Regions from separate parts of the Pseudarthrobacter sp. NPDC058362 genome, predicted to be linked through region 2. Evidence: predicted binding sites of a transcription regulator. Region 2 holds the regulator's gene; the other holds the start of a gene.
The links. Region 2 encodes Rex, which represses fermentation and respiration genes when NADH is low (regulators of the CRP and FNR family bind a similar motif). Its sites were predicted from a motif close to CTTGTGAANNNNTTCACAAG; they were not measured.
Positions count from the first base shown of each region.

Region 1 (7,451 bases), on a different contig from region 2:
TGGCTCTGGCTCCCCGCGGCAGCATCGGCGCTCGGAAACGTGCTGAGCGACCAGGGCCACGACGTCGAAATCCGGGTCAGCACCACTAACAGCGACCCCTGGGACTTTATCCTGACTCCAGGCTAAGCCGGGCATGGAAGCGGGCCAGGCGCTAGAGTCTAGGAAGCGCCGGTTCGGTGCCCGGCCGCGGCCGGAAAGGATCAAGCGGAGGTAGAAGTGGCCAAGGCAGCACCGGCAGAACAGTTGAAGTTGCTCGACCTGCAGGGACTGGACGCCAAGCTGACCGCGCTGGCCAACCGCCGGCGCGCCCTGGAGACGGACCCCCGGATCAAAGACCTCGAAGCGGCGCTCGCCGTGGCCAACGGCGAACTCGGCGCGGCCAAGGTTGCCGTCCACGATACTGAAGCCGAGCTCAAGCGCGCAGAGGCCGACGTCGAACAGGTCACCGTACGGATCAGCCGGGACGAAGCGCGGCTCAACAGCGGGACGGGACTGTCCAAGGACCTCGTGGCGCTCCAGAAGGACATCGCCTCACTCAACAAGCGGCGCTCGGACCTTGAGGACGTGGAGCTGGAGGTCCTGGAACGGCTGGACACCCTCCGCGAAAAGCAGGCTGCCCAACAGAGGATCGTTGACGACATCCAGGGCTCTTTCGGTTCAATCCGCGGCGAACTCGACCAGGAACTCGCCGCCGTAGCCGCGGAAACGGCCGAGGTCAAGGGCCGCCGCGATGCGTTCGCCCAGGCCCTCGATGCACCGCTGCTGGCGGTCTACGAGAAAACACTCGCCCGGCGCGGTGTGGGGGCCGCCCGGCTGTTCCATGGCACGTCGGAGGCATCCGGCATGAAGCTCAGTCCCGGGGACCTTGCCGACATCAAGGCCGCAGCACCGGAGGACATCGTTTTCTGTCCGGACTCGGGAGCTATCCTGGTCCGCTCCGAAGAATGGGCCTGACCGGCCCGGCTGTCCTCAGCCGGGCAGGATGATGTTCAGCGCGTGCGGCTTGCGTGCCGTGCCAGGAACGAGTTCAGCTGCCCACTTCTCCTGTGCAGCCTTCAGCAGGGCCTGCGGGGTTGCGGGCGCCTTGCCTCGCCGCGTCAGCAGGTGCCGCGCCAATTCGCCCCGGGTGTGCTTGGCAAAGTGGCTCACTACCTTGCGGACCCCGCCGGTTTCGGTAAACACGTTGACGGCGGCCGTCTGTTCCGGCGGCGGTGCCCAGGCCGCCGCGTAGGTGCTGGAGCGGCAATCCACCAGCAGGTGCCCCTCCGCCACCGGGGCGAGGGCGGCGGCCAGGTGGGGCTTCCAGAACGGGGCGAGGCGTCCGACGTCGGGCAGTGCCGTTCCCATCGAAAGCCGGTAGGCCGGAACGCTGTCACCGAAGCGGATGGCGCCCCAGAGCGCGGAAATGACCAGCACTGCGTCGTCCGCTTTGCGCCGCTGGGCCGCACTCATGGTTCCGTACCCCAGGGCGTCGTACAGGACGCCGGAATAGATCCGGTGCGCTGGCGCCGCAGGTTCGGCATGCAGCCGCGTATTGCGTACGACGTCGTCACGCAGCGATGCGCCCACCCCCAGGAGGGCGAGGGCATCCTCGTGCGCACTGACGGTGCCCAGCGACTCAAGGATTTCGGCCCTTCTTGCGTTCAGCGCCGGAAAGGCGAGGGAGTCCCAGTCGAGGGCCGGGCCCCGGGCGGCCGGGGTCTTGCCTTCGGAGGGGGGAAGCAGAATCAGCACCGTCCGATCCTACCGGCGGCTGAAGCAGGCTGCGGCGCCGGTAGACTGGACGCGGATGGGACAGCCAGGCGGCCGCGCGTCACGCAAGTGGCTCGAGGAACGTCCGGGCTCCACAGGGCAGGGTGGTGGGTAACGCCCACTCGGGGTAACCCGCAGGCCAGTGCCACAGAAAACAGACCGCCAGCCTTGCCGTCCCCGGATGGCAAGCGCAGGTAAGGGTGAAACGGTGGTGTAAGAGACCACCAGCTTCCCGGGTGACCGGGAAGGCTAGGTAAACCCCACCCGGAGCAAGGCCAGACAGGACACATTTGAGGGCTGCCCGCCCGAGTGTCCGGGTAGGCCGCTGGAGGGTGCCGGCAACGGTACTCCTAGATGGATGGCCGTCACTCCTTCGCCGGCAACAGCGGGGGAGTACAGAACCCGGCGTATCGGCTGTCCCATCCACCTGCCGTGATTGACCTGGAACGCCGTCGACTGACCTGAAACGCTGTTGGGGAACTGAACCGTGCCTGCTGATACCGCCCCCGCACCCCGCCGGGTCCGCGACCTGCCCGCGCTCGCAGGGTTCCTGGCGCTGTCGGCCGCCACCTGGTTCCTCGCCGCTGTTCCCATCAGGTCCGCCGGTGACTGGTTCGCTGCCTCGGCGCAGGCGCCCTGGATGCCGCCTGGCTGGATGTTCCGGTCCATGTGGATGCTCCTCTACGCCGGCGTAGCTGTCGCGGCCTGGCTGGTATGGCGCCGCGGTGCGCTGCGCGGCGGCACCCTGGCCGGATACTGTGCCCAGCTGGGGCTCAATGCCGCCTGGCCGCTGGCATTTTTTGGACTGTACCCGTTCCTGGGCGCTCCCGCCCTGTGGGTTGCGTTCCTCGTCATCACTGCACTTGCAGCTTCCCTGGCGTTCCTGACCCTCCGCTTTGGGCCCGTCAGCCGGACCGCCGGTTTGCTCCTGCTGCCATATTTCTCCTGGGTGGTGTTCTCCGCCAGCCTGAACCTCTACTCGGCGATCCATAACTGACGGCGGACGCACGGGCATCAGTTGTGGATTCCCGTGTGAGTGATTTCACGCGTCCGGAGCCTTCCGGTGCGCCGCGGCCAACCTAGAATGGATTCCGGACGTAGAAGTTCTCCCGCCTGGGCTGCGTTCGCAGCCGGCGGTTTTTCTTTGCAGCGACCCACGCGCCTGCGGGCCGAACCCGGCAGGCCACGGCGCCCCTGGACATCATCCGGTGGCCGACATCCGCGTACGAAGACGTATGCGGCTGAACCGAGGAAGGTATTTCTGTGAGCCAGACGTCAGATTCTTGTCTTGATACGTGGATGGGCCGGGAGGCTCTTGCCGAAGCCATGATCCCGGTGATCGGGCGGCTTTACCGCGAGAACAACGTGGTGACCAGCATCCACGGCCGGAGCCTGATCAACAAGTCCACCATGAACATCCTCAAGGCGCACCGCTTCGCCCGCCGGATGAGCAAGGACGAGTTGCGCCTGGAGGAGACCGCTCCGCTGCTGAACGCGCTCGCCGGTATGGAACTCGGCGCAGCGGCCATCGACATCGCCCGGCTGAACCAGAAGTTCAAGGACGAAGGTAACGGCGCCAGCCTGGAGGAGTTCCTCCGCGCCGAGCTCGCAGAGATCGTGGGCAAGCGCGGCGGCGACGACCGCACCAGCACGGATGTCGTGCTCTACGGCTTTGGCCGTATCGGACGACTTCTGGCACGCCTCCTCGTTGAGAAGGCCGGAGGCGGCCACGGGCTGCGTCTGCGCGCCATCGTGGTGCGCCGCGGTTCTGACAACGACCTCTCCAAGCGCGCCAGCCTGCTGCGCCGCGATTCCGTGCATGGTTCGTTCGAAGGAACCATCCGGATTGACGAGGAGGCCAACACCATTACGGCCAACGGTGTCCAGGTCCAGGTCATCTACTCGAACGATCCGGCCACCATTGACTACACCGCCTACGGCATCAAGGACGCCCTGGTGGTGGACAACACCGGCCGCTGGCGCGACACGGAAGGCCTGTCCCAGCACCTGCAGAGCAAGGGCGTTGCCCGCGTCCTGCTCACGGCGCCGGGCAAGGGCGAACTGAAGAACATCGTCCATGGCATCAACCACGGGGACATCCTGGATTCGGATCGGATTGTCTCCGCAGCGTCCTGCACGACGAACGCCATCACTCCGGTGCTCAAGGCCATCAACGACAAGTTCGGCGTAGTCCACGGCCACGTGGAAACGGTGCACTCGTTCACCAATGACCAGAACCTGATCGACAACTTCCACAAGGGCGATCGCCGTGGCCGTTCAGCGGCGCTGAACATGGTCATTACCGAGACCGGCGCTGCGAAGGCTGTTGCCAAGGCCCTGCCCGAGCTTCTGGGCAAGCTGACCGGCAGCTCCATCCGCGTCCCCACGCCGGACGTCTCCCTGGCGATCCTGAACCTGAGCCTGGAGAACGGCACCACCAAGGATGAGGTGAACGACTTCCTGCGCGAGATGTCGCTGCACTCGGACCTGCGCAAGCAGATCGACTACATCGACTCCCCGGAAGTTGTTTCCACGGACTTCGTCGGTTCCCGCCGTGCGGGCATCGTGGATGGGCTCGCCACGATTTCCAACGATAAGAACCTTGTCCTCTACGTCTGGTACGACAACGAGTTCGGCTACAGCTGCCAGGTAGTCCGGGTCATGGAGGAAATGGCCGGGGTCAACCCGCCCTCATTCCCGGCCAAGGAGTCGGCCGCCGCGCTGGCAACCATCGCAGTCTAATAACGGTCACCCGGTTTCCCGGCTGATCCTCTGGAATCAGCCGGGAAACCGGACCACACTGGTGGCATGACTAAGGAACCCGCGGTTCAGCACGAAACCACCCTCGAACACGCCCTGGATGTCGCCAAGGCCAACCACAAGGAAGCCTTGCGCCTCCTCGAAGGGGCGCGGGCCGCCCAGGCAACGGGCGACGTCGGCGAGGACCGGGTCCGCCAGCTCGAAGGCCTGTTGGCGGTCGCCGAGGAGGACCTCCGCCGCGTGATGCGCGAGCAGTAGAGGCCGCCCGCCGCCCCATGTGACGCGTCACTCTTCCTCCACACTGTGGAAATCCGCGGAAGGGATGTTCCGGTGCCCTAGGCTCTTCGGGTGCAGGATGTAAACCGCAGCGCGGTGACGCCATGAGCGCCAGCTGGACCGCCTACCGCCGTGCCCGCCGCCGATCCCGCCAGGCATGGGTGTTGCTGGCACTGGCCGCGGTATCTGCGCTGGCGACAGTGGCGTGGTTCTTTACCGACGGGCAGTTCGCACTGGCGGAGCCCGCGGCCGCCGGCCCGGTCGAAGCGCCCGTCTACGACCCCGCCTGGATGAAGCCGGTGGTAGCCGTACGACAGGTGCCGGATGCTACGGCGCTGTCGGTCCTTGAGGGCCTGCCCGTCAAAGGCCGGGCACCGGCCAACAACTACGAGCGGGAGGCGTTCGGCCAGGCCTGGTTGGACGCCGACCGGAACGGCTGCGATACCCGCAACGACATCCTGCGGCGCGATCTCTTGGAGGTCGCGTTCACGGACCGATCCCGGTGTAGGGTGGCGTCGGGCCGCTTCCAGGATCCGTACACGTCGAAGACCATCGACTTCCGCCGCGGCGCAGACAGCAGCCGTGAAGTGCAGATCGACCACGTGGTGGCGCTGTCGGATGCGTGGCAGAAGGGCGCCCAGCAACTGACAACCCGGCAGCGCCAGCACCTGGCCAACGATCCCGTGAACCTCGTGGCCGCGGACGGGCCCGCCAACCAGCAAAAGGGCGCCGCTGACGCCGCCACCTGGCTGCCAAAGAACAAGGCGTTCCGCTGCCACTATGTGGCCCGCCAGGTGTCGGTCAAAGCAGGCTATGGCCTCTGGGTCACCCAGGCCGAAAAGGACGCCATGAAGCGGGTCCTGGCCACCTGCCCGGACCAGCGAACCATCCTGGCACGATAACGGAGCCTAGTGGCCGAAGGGATCGGGGTCCACGCCGGGCATCCAGGTCAGCCCCGGCACACCCCAGCCGCTCTTCTTCGCCTGTTTCATGGCTTTGCGCGCGTAGCGGTCGATCAGCCGGTTGACGTAGAGCTTGCCGTCGAGGTGGTCGTATTCGTGCTGGATCACCCGCGCGAACCAGCCCGTCGCTTCGAACCGGACAGGCTGGCCGTAGCCATCGAAGCCCTCCACCCGTGCCCATTCGGCACGTTTTAGCGGGTAGTGCCCGCCGGGGAATGAGAGGCAGCCCTCTTCCTCCTCATCCGGGTCGGGAAGCGCTCCGGAGATCTTGGAGAGCGTCAGCTGGGGGTTCACCACGACGCCCGTAGGGGGAGCGCCGTCGTCGTTGGCGTATTTGTACACGAAGATGCGCTTGCCCACGCCGATCTGGGGCGCAGCGAGCCCCACGCCGTTGGCGGCGTCGTTGGTTTCGAACATGTCCTCGATGAGCGTGCGGAGGGCGTCGTCGAAGACCTCAACCTCTGCGGCCCGGCGGTGGAGAACAGGTTCTCCCCAGATGGTGATTGGCAGAACTGTCATGTCGTCCGTCCTTTGCGCTGTGGCCGGTATTTGATACATGGGGTACGCAAAAAAAGGAGGCCGCACCGGATATCCGGTACGGCCTCCCGTGAGGGTGAGCGACGGGGGTTGAACCCGCGACCTCCTGGACCACAACCAGGCGCTCTGCCAACTGAGCTACGCCCACCATGTGCCCTGCGGAGCGACCGGCTACCCGGCCCTCTGGAAAGGCAACTCAAATAGCTTACCTGCTGTTCAGCACTGTTTTGGCCACTTTTGCCGATTTCCCGGAAAATTCATGGAAACGTGGCGCAGATTACGCCTGCGGCTGTTTCGGGGATTCGGCCGTGGTGATACGGCGCGCGATCTGCTGGGCGGTGGCGCTGTCCGGACCGGGGGCGGGAACGAAGACGGCCTCGCGGTAGTACCGGAGCTCGTCGATGGAATCCTTAATGTCTCCCAGGGCGCGGTGGCCGCCCTTCTTTGCGGGGGACTGGAAGTAGGCACGCGCGAACCAGCGGCGTGAGAGTTCCTTGATGGTGCTCACGTCGATGACCCGGTAGTGGAGGTGCTCAACCACGGCGGGCATGTCCCGGGCAAGGAATACGCGGTCCGTTCCAACCGAGTTGCCACCCAGCGGAGCCTTGCGGGGGTCCGGCACCCATTCCGCGATGTACTCCATGACGAGGGCCTCCGCTTCCGCCATAGTCTTGCCGTTGGGCAGTTCCTTCAGGAGGCCGGATTTGGTGTGCATGTCCCTGACGAAATCGCCCATCTGTGCCACGGCGGCATCATCCGGCTTGATGACGACGTCCACGCCGTCACCCAGGATGTTCAGGTCCGAGTCGGTGACCAGGGCGGCCACCTCGATCAGGGCGTCATTCTTGATGTCCAGGCCGGTCATTTCGCAGTCGATCCAGACGATTCGTTCGTTAGTAATAGGCACCCGACCAGCCTACCTTTACACGTCCCGGCGGACCGCCGATGCTAGGATTCTGGGACGCGCGGCGGACGATTCCGCCGCATGCTCCACCTGCTGCGGCGGCCCGCGAGGGACGCCGGGCCCGGCCGCTGCGCGCAAGACACCACACATCTTCGCGCCTGAAGATTGGACGATCCTGACATGACGGCGCCTGTGCCCGCGACGGGAGAGCTGGCCGGTGACGCAGCCGTTCCCGCGGAGGACGCCGGGATGGACAGTCC
Region 1 is NZ_JBHXIW010000004.1:94,179-101,629, forward strand. Features, by position in the region: gene ACFWIX_RS10120 (Nif3-like dinuclear metal center hexameric protein) at 1-126, shown strand, start outside; gene ACFWIX_RS10125 (zinc ribbon domain-containing protein) at 217-954, shown strand; gene ACFWIX_RS10130 (YaaA family protein) at 970-1,734, opposite strand; RNA gene rnpB (RNase P RNA component class A) at 1,791-2,178, shown strand; gene ACFWIX_RS10140 (TspO/MBR family protein) at 2,240-2,749, shown strand; gene ACFWIX_RS10145 (glyceraldehyde-3-phosphate dehydrogenase) at 3,016-4,494, shown strand; gene ACFWIX_RS10150 (hypothetical protein) at 4,561-4,770, shown strand; gene ACFWIX_RS10155 (HNH endonuclease family protein) at 4,893-5,690, shown strand; gene def (peptide deformylase) at 5,697-6,269, opposite strand; tRNA gene ACFWIX_RS10165 (tRNA-His) at 6,363-6,435, opposite strand; gene orn (oligoribonuclease) at 6,565-7,194, opposite strand; gene mptB (polyprenol phosphomannose-dependent alpha 1,6 mannosyltransferase MptB) at 7,372-7,451, shown strand, end outside.
Region 1: a site for Rex is predicted at 2,782-2,801, ahead of ACFWIX_RS10145 (glyceraldehyde-3-phosphate dehydrogenase). Genes of this name have one in related genera too.

Region 2 (7,451 bases):
GGGATGGCCAGCAGCAGCGAACCGTTGAGGATTGCTTCGGCGAATGGACTGTTCACGGCTGGCTACTCTGCCACGGCCGCGGCGATGAGGGCCTTCAGGGTGCCGCGCTCGATCTCGCCAAGCACGCGGGCGGACACGCGGCCCTGCTTGTCCAGGACCAGGGTGGTGGGAACAGCTCCGGGCGGGACGATGCCGGAGACGGCCAGCAGCACGCCGCCGTCCTTGTCGTCGAAGCTGGGGTAGGTCAGGCCGAACGTCTTGTCGAACGCTTCGGCGGTGGCCTTCTCATCGCGCAGGTTCACGCCAAAGAACTGGACGCCCTGATCCTTGAACTCCTGGTGCAGGTCTTCAAGGATGGGGGCTTCCACCCGGCAGGGGGCGCAGGCTGCGAACCAGAAGTTCAGCACGGTGACTTTGCCCTGGAAATCCGCGGGGGTGACTGCCGTGCCGTTGAAGAGCGTTCCGGTCACCTGTACCGGGGCCTTGCGGTCCGTCGCAGCGAATTCGGTGACGGAGCCATCTCCGGCCACGTAGTTCTTGTTGTCCCCGGCACGGGCCTGCTTGGCCAGCGCGTCTTCCTGCGCACAGGCGGACAGGCCCAGGCTCAGGGCCGCGAGCGTGAGGCCGCCGGCAGCCAGGATGCTGCGCCGGGAGGCGGCCGGCGCCGAAGGCGCGCGCCCGGTGCCGTGATTGCCGTTGTTCGTCTCGCTCACTACTTACCCTCAGTCATCACGATCAGGCTCCCGGCGTGCTGGCCGCACCGGGAAGAAGGGAGGCTGCCGGCTCGGTGTACTCGACGCGCAGAAGCGAGCCGCCGTCGTCGAACACCAACGAGGTGATGGAGGTCAGCGTGCACTCGCGCTTGCGCGGATCATGCCAGAGGGGCTTGCCCTCAGCGCTGAGCCGGGTAGCCCAGATGGGGAGCTGGTGGCTGACCATGATGGCTTCGGGACCCGCCGCGCCGTAATCGCTGCCGGCCAGGTCGATGGCACGAAGCCGTGCTTCCTGGACCGCGGCCATGACCCGGGCCGCCTGCTCCTTGTACGGTTCACCCCAGGACGGGCGGAGGGGGTTGACGAGGTGGGGCCAGTGCTTGGGCTTGCGCAGCTCGGCCTTGGTGACCTTCAGGCCCTCGAAGTAATTTTCCGCCTCGATGATCCGTCCGTCCGTGTGGATCTCCAGGCCCAGCGCCTCCGCCGTGGGGCGGGCGGTCTCCTGCGCCCGGTCCAGCGGGGACGCGGCCAGGTAGGTGATCCGGGCCCCTGCGGCCGCGCGCCGGACGAAGTGCTCCGCGAGCATCTCAGCCATCCGGCGGCCCAGCTCCGAGAGGTGGAATTCGGGCAGCCTGCCATACAGCACGCCGTCAGGATTATGGACCTCGCCATGGCGGAGCAAATGGACAGTGGATTGGGGCATGTTTACCAGTTTCTCAAAGATGGCGTGCGATCCGAAATCTTCTACATCCGGTAGAACCGGAGATTTTCGAAAAAAGTTCCCGCCGGAGGGAACAAAACATGCAAACGCATGTTTATACTAGTTGCAGCATTTAGTTGAGACTTCAACAGATGAAGCGTCAACGACCTGAACGCACCGCACAACCGCACAGCACTTCCATATAAGGAGCATCAACATGGCACTTCCCGCAGACGTCACCACCGGCACCTGGACACTGGACAACTCCCACAGCGAGATCGGTTTCACTGTCCGTCACGCAGGCATCAGCAAGGTCCGCGGCCAGTTCACCGAGGCAGCGGCCACCCTTGAGGTCGCCGAGAACGTTGCCGATTCCAAGGTCAACGCCACCATCCAGACCGCCAGCTTCGACTCCGGAGACGTCAACCGCGACGGCCACGTCAAGGGCGAAGATTTCTTCGACGTGGAGAAGTTCCCCGAGATGACCTTCGTGTCCAATGGCCTCGTGGCAAAGGGCAACAGCTACGAGCTCGCCGGAGACCTGACCATCAAGGGCGTTACCCGTCCGGTGGTCCTGGAAACCGAATTCAACGGCGTTGCAGTGGACCCGTTCGGCAACACCCGCGCCGGCGTCTCCGCTGAGACCACCATCAGCCGCAAGGACTTCGGCCTGACCTGGAACGCTGTCCTGGAGACCGGCGGGGTGCTGGTCAGCGACAAGGTTGCCATCAACCTGGAACTGGCCTTCATTGCCCCAGCAGCATAGGCATTAGCTTCCACCAACACCCGCACCCCGGCACCCGGCTCCGGCAGCCCGGCGCCGGGGTGCTGTTTTAAGCCCCGTTGTCCCCACAACGCGCCCGCGCGGGGGTACGGTTGAGCTAAGCCATGCCGGGGGAAGGGCAGGACCGATCCCGGCAGTACCGTTGGAAGCACTTCTGGAAAAGGACCGCCCATGAGCACTCCCCCTGTCCCCCCGCCGCCCGGACCGAACGATCCCCAGCAGGGAAACAGTGCGGGGAACCCGGGCGGTTCAGCGAATCAGCCGCCCCGCTACGGTGAGAATGCGCCGCAATACGGCCAGAACCCGCCCCAGTATGGACAGAATGCGCCGCAATACGGCCAGAACCCGCCCCCGGCTCCTGGCTACGGTCAGCAGCCGGGCGACCCGGTACCGTACGGCCAGAACCCGCCACAGTACGGCCAGCCGCCCTATGGCCAGTCCCCCTACGGCCAGCAGCCGTACGGCCAGTCCCCCTACACCCAGTACCCGTCCGAGCAGCCTGGCGGCGGCAAGGGTGAGGTGCCGCAGCTGGTCAACGTGTCCTTCTGGCTGCTGATTGCATCGGGCGCCATCTTTGTCATTTCGCTGCTCATGGGCCTGGGGGACCTGGACAACCCCGTGTTCCGCCAGGAATTTGAACGGCAGCTCGAGGGCAGTGGCAACCAGGTCAGCTACAACGACATCAAGGGCATCATCGCCGGCACCATGGTGGTGTTGGGCATCATTGGGGCGGCGCTGTACTTGCTGGTCGCTGTCTTTGTCCGGAAGGGCAAGAACTGGGCCCGCATCCTGGGAACAGTTCTCGCGGCGTTCTCCGTCCCCGGGCTCTTTGCGGGACTCACCATCGGAACCCTCGGCACGCTGCTGGGCATCGCGGCCATCATCCTGCTCTACCTGCCTGCCACCGCCCCCTACTTCCGCCGGCAGCCTTTCGCCAACCCATACGGCGGCGGCATGGGCAACCCGTACGGCCGGTAACCACACAGCATCTGCACGCGGCGTCACCCGCGCACAGCAACGGGCGCAGCCCCGGACACAGCCGGAACTAGGCGGTCTGTTCCGGAGCCTGCGCCCGTTGCGCGTGGTACGCCAGGATCTGAAGTTCGGTGGCCATGTCCACCTTGCGGAGGTTGACGCCGTCGGGCACCTGCAGGATGACCGGGGCAAAGCTAAGGATGCTGTGGACTCCGGCCTCGACCACCCGGTCGCAGACGTCCTGGGCGACGGCCGCGGGCAGCGCAAGCACCACCATGTTGGCTCCGGTCCTTTGCAGGACTGGCTCCAGATCCGCCACGTCGCTGACCCGCAGCCAGCCCACCTCATTGCCCACCACCATCTGGTCGGCGTCAAAGATGGCCACTACGTCGAAACCGCGGGATTCGAACCCGCCATACCGGGCCAGGGCCTTGCCCAGGTTGCCGGCACCCACAATCGCCACTTTCCAGTCATGGGTCAGGCCGAGGGCCGCGGCGATGTTGCGGCTGAGGTACTGAACCTCGTAGCCGACGCCCCTCGTCCCGTAGGACCCAACGTGCGATAGGTCCTTACGCAGCGTGGACGAACTCACGCCGGAGACTTCGGCGAGGGATTCAGACGAAACCCGCTCCACGCCGTCGGCCATTAAAGAGTTCAGCGCGCGCAGGTAGATGGTCAGCCGCGCCACGGCGGCTGGGGGAATTTCCTTCCCCGGCGCGCCCGGAAGGTCCGCAACCGGATGCGGAGTGTGGTCCATCGCGGCCATCCCCTCCTTTGTGCTGCGTCGTGACTCCACTCTAGGGCCCCTCCGCCGGTGCCAACAAAGCAGCCGCCATCACGTGAACCGGCTCCCTTACTGCGCCATGGCGCGCTCCAGCACGCGCTGCAGGCGGTTTTCGTCGATCTTCCAGAAGTCGCGCTGGACACCGTCCACCAGCACGACCGGAATCTCCTCGGCGTAGCGGTCCCGCAGTTCCGGGCGCTGGTCCACGGATTCTTCCGTCCAGTCCAGGCCTAGCGAGGCAGTAACGCGTCCGACGGCGTCGCGTGCCTCTTCGCAAAGGTGACACTCGGATTTGGTGATCAGTACGACGCGCGGGGTAACCATGCATTAACGGTAGCCCCGTTCGCGGGGACGCGGTGACGGACGGGCGCGTCCCAGGCCCCGCCCGACGGAATGCCGTCAAAAGAGCGGCGAGAGCCCGTTCCAGCCCGGCCCCACCTGGATCCGTGCCAGGAAGCCGCCGGCGCCGCTGCCGGGGTAGAGCCACAGGTAACCGGCGCCGTCGCGGGCCAGCAGGTCGGGGCGGCGGTCGCCGTCGAAGTCGCCGGGGCTTACGACGGCGGTCATTCCGTTCCATCCGCTGCCCACCCGGGCGCGGGGCAGCCAGCCTCCTGCGCCGTTGCCCCGGTACAGCCACAGGTAACCCGTGGCACTTTCCCGCGCCAGGACATCGGCGGCGCCGTCGCCGTTCATGTCCCCCGGGCCGACGATGGCGCTGAAGATGTTCCACCCGCTGCCGACGAGCACCCGGGGAAGGAAGCCACCGGTACCGTTTCCGCGGTACAGCCACAGGTTCCCGTTTGTTTCCCTGGCGAGGACATCCACCCGTTGGTCGCCGTTGAAATCGCCTGGGCCCACGATGGCGCTGAAGATGTTCCAGCCGTTGCCGATGCGGACTCGGGGCAGGAAGCCGCCGGTACCGTTGCCACGGTAGAGCCACAGGTAGCCGGTGGAAGTCTCCCGGGCCATGACGTCCAGCGCGCCGTCTCCGTCGAAGTCGCCCGGTGTCTCGAGGGAATTAAAGATGTTCCAGCCCTTGCCGATCACCACGCCGGGTAGCCGGCCTCCCCGGCCGTTCCCGGGGTACATGCGCAGCTCGCCCGTGGCGGGCAGGCGGGCAAGGATGTCCGTGTTCCAGTCGCCGTTGAAGTCCCCGGTCGATCCCGAGAGGCTCGATGCCGGAACGGGCAACGGCGTGAACGCGTACGGATCACAGGTCAGGTCATAGTCCCGGGTGTCGTCGTACCACTGCGAAATATAGACGCGCCCTCCGGAGAAACTCGGCTGGCGGCAGCGGTCCAGGGCCTCGCCTGGATAGTCCAGCCTGCCGGCCGTTGCCCACACCGGAACGCCCGGCAGGCGCCACGAGCCTGTGATGCCTGCCCACCCGGACTCGTAGGAGTAGAGGCCGTACGAGAATTTCGCATCCCGCAGGGCGCGCATGATGCCTTCGATGATGTAACGGTTTTCGCGCTGCTGGGCTGCGGTGGCCGTGGGCCAAGGCTGTGCCGGCCGGGGTTCCACGTCGATCCACACCACAGGCGGCGTAAAGCCCACCCGGGCCAGGCTGTCGATCGCGAACCGTGCTTCGGCGTAACCCACGTTGGAGAGCTGGCCAGCGCGGGTGGCGGCGGACCAGGGCCCCCGCGTCCCGTAGGTGGCGAGCTGGGCAGGCGTGGGGAAAGCCGCCATGGTGTACGCGTGCGCCGGCTTGCCGTTGGTCCTGGCCCAGTCCACCTGGCTCGCCAGGCACGGGTTCTCGGTGAAGGGGAGCCCCTTCGTGAGGCCGATAATAACGAACTGGGACGACGCGGGCGGTAGGGGCAGGCCATAGCCGCCCACCGCCGTCGGGCATTGTGGCCACGAAATATCGTGGCCACTGAGCGATGCAGCCTGCGCCGAAGGCGTGCCGGGGACGGAAGCCAGGAGGAGCGCGAGGAACACGAGCACGGCCGTCAGGGACCGCTTCCCGGACCGCCGCGCGCGGGATTGACTCCCTGAATGACGACCTTCAGCATCCATCGCCGCCGCTCCTTTGCCTCCACCCAGTGTAGGTCCGGGAAGCGGCGGGCCGCCAGCTTCCGGGCCTCCCTAACGTCGGCGGACATAACAACTAGACTCGACACCATGCCCGAGGAGAAATACGTCGCCGTAGTCACCAAGCCGGTTGCGGCGCCGCAGCCCGGCGAGGCGGCGTTCTTCGATGTGGACAACACCCTGATGCGCGGGGCCAGCCTGTTCCACGTGGCCCGCAAGATGCACCAGCGCGGGGCCTTCACGCTGCGGCAGGCGGCCGGGATGGCGTGGAAGCAGTTCATGTTCATGGCCCGCGGGGAAAACATGGATGACGTGCATGCCGTCCGCGATTCGGCTCTCAGCCTGGCGGTGGGCATCAGCGTCGATGACGTCAGGATCCTGGGCGAGGAGGTCTACGACGAGATGATCGCCTCGCGGATCTGGCCGGGCGCCAAGGCCCTCGCCGAACAGCATCTGCGCGTCGGACGCCGGGTATGGCTGGTGACCGCCACCCCCATCGAGGTGGCGACGGTGATCGCCACGCGGCTGGACCTGACCGGAGCGCTGGGCACGGAGGGGGAGATTTCGGAAGGCTTGTACACCGGCCGGCTGGTAGGCGACATCCTTCACGGCTCCGCCAAGGCCGTGGCTGTCCAGGAACTTGCGCACGCCCAAGGCCTGGACCTGAAGCGCTGCTGGGCCTACAGCGATTCCTATAACGACATTCCACTACTGACTCTGGTGGGCCACCCGGTGGCAATCAACCCGGACTCCCGGCTGCGCAGGCATGCCCGCGACAACAACTGGCCCGTCTACGATTTCCGGGCCGGACGGCGTGCCGCAACGCTCGGGCTCAAGGCCGCCACCGTCTGCGGCGCGGTGTACGGACTCTGGAAAGGCTTCGCCCGCATGCGCGGCCCCCGCATCTAGGGTTGGTCCCTCTTCCGTCCTAAGCTTCTTCGCGGATCCGGCCCTTCAAGGCCCGGTTCCGCGAACAAGCCCAGGACTGCGGCAAAAGAAAAGCCCGCCGCCATGAAGGCGACGGGCAGTTCCACGCTGTGCGAAGTATTTACTTCTTGTTGCGGCGCTGGTGACGGGTCTTGCGAAGCAGCTTGCGGTGCTTCTTCTTGGCCATACGCTTGCGACGCTTCTTAATAACTGAACCCACGAAAGTTCCTTACCAAACTAGATGCAGTACCTGTCTGATGGAAATGGTTCGCGGACTGAGCAACGAACTGACAACTGACAGATTCTTACAATGACGTAAAACGTTCCTTAACAGGGTACCGCTTATCCGGAGCGGCTCCTGACAGTCCTGCTCAGGCGGTCTCCGTGTGCCCTTCCACCACGGCACCCTGCAGGTACTGTTCGACGGCGGTTTCCGGTACCCGGTAAGAGCGGCCGAAGCGGACGGCCGGCAGTTCACCGGCGTGGACCAGACGGTAGACCGTCATCTTGGAGACCCGCATGACCTGGGCT
Region 2 is NZ_JBHXIW010000001.1:390,109-397,559, reverse strand. Features, by position in the region: gene ACFWIX_RS01800 (cytochrome c biogenesis CcdA family protein) at 1-56, opposite strand, end outside; gene ACFWIX_RS01795 (TlpA family protein disulfide reductase) at 63-641, opposite strand; gene ACFWIX_RS01790 (histidine phosphatase family protein) at 736-1,416, opposite strand; gene ACFWIX_RS01785 (YceI family protein) at 1,631-2,179, shown strand; gene ACFWIX_RS01780 (hypothetical protein) at 2,369-3,175, shown strand; gene ACFWIX_RS01775 (redox-sensing transcriptional repressor Rex) at 3,243-3,938, opposite strand; gene ACFWIX_RS01770 (glutaredoxin family protein) at 4,026-4,280, opposite strand; gene ACFWIX_RS01765 (FG-GAP-like repeat-containing protein) at 4,356-5,978, opposite strand; gene ACFWIX_RS01760 (HAD family hydrolase) at 6,084-6,902, shown strand; gene ACFWIX_RS01755 (30S ribosomal protein bS22) at 7,042-7,140, opposite strand; gene ACFWIX_RS01750 (helix-turn-helix domain-containing protein) at 7,292-7,451, opposite strand, start outside.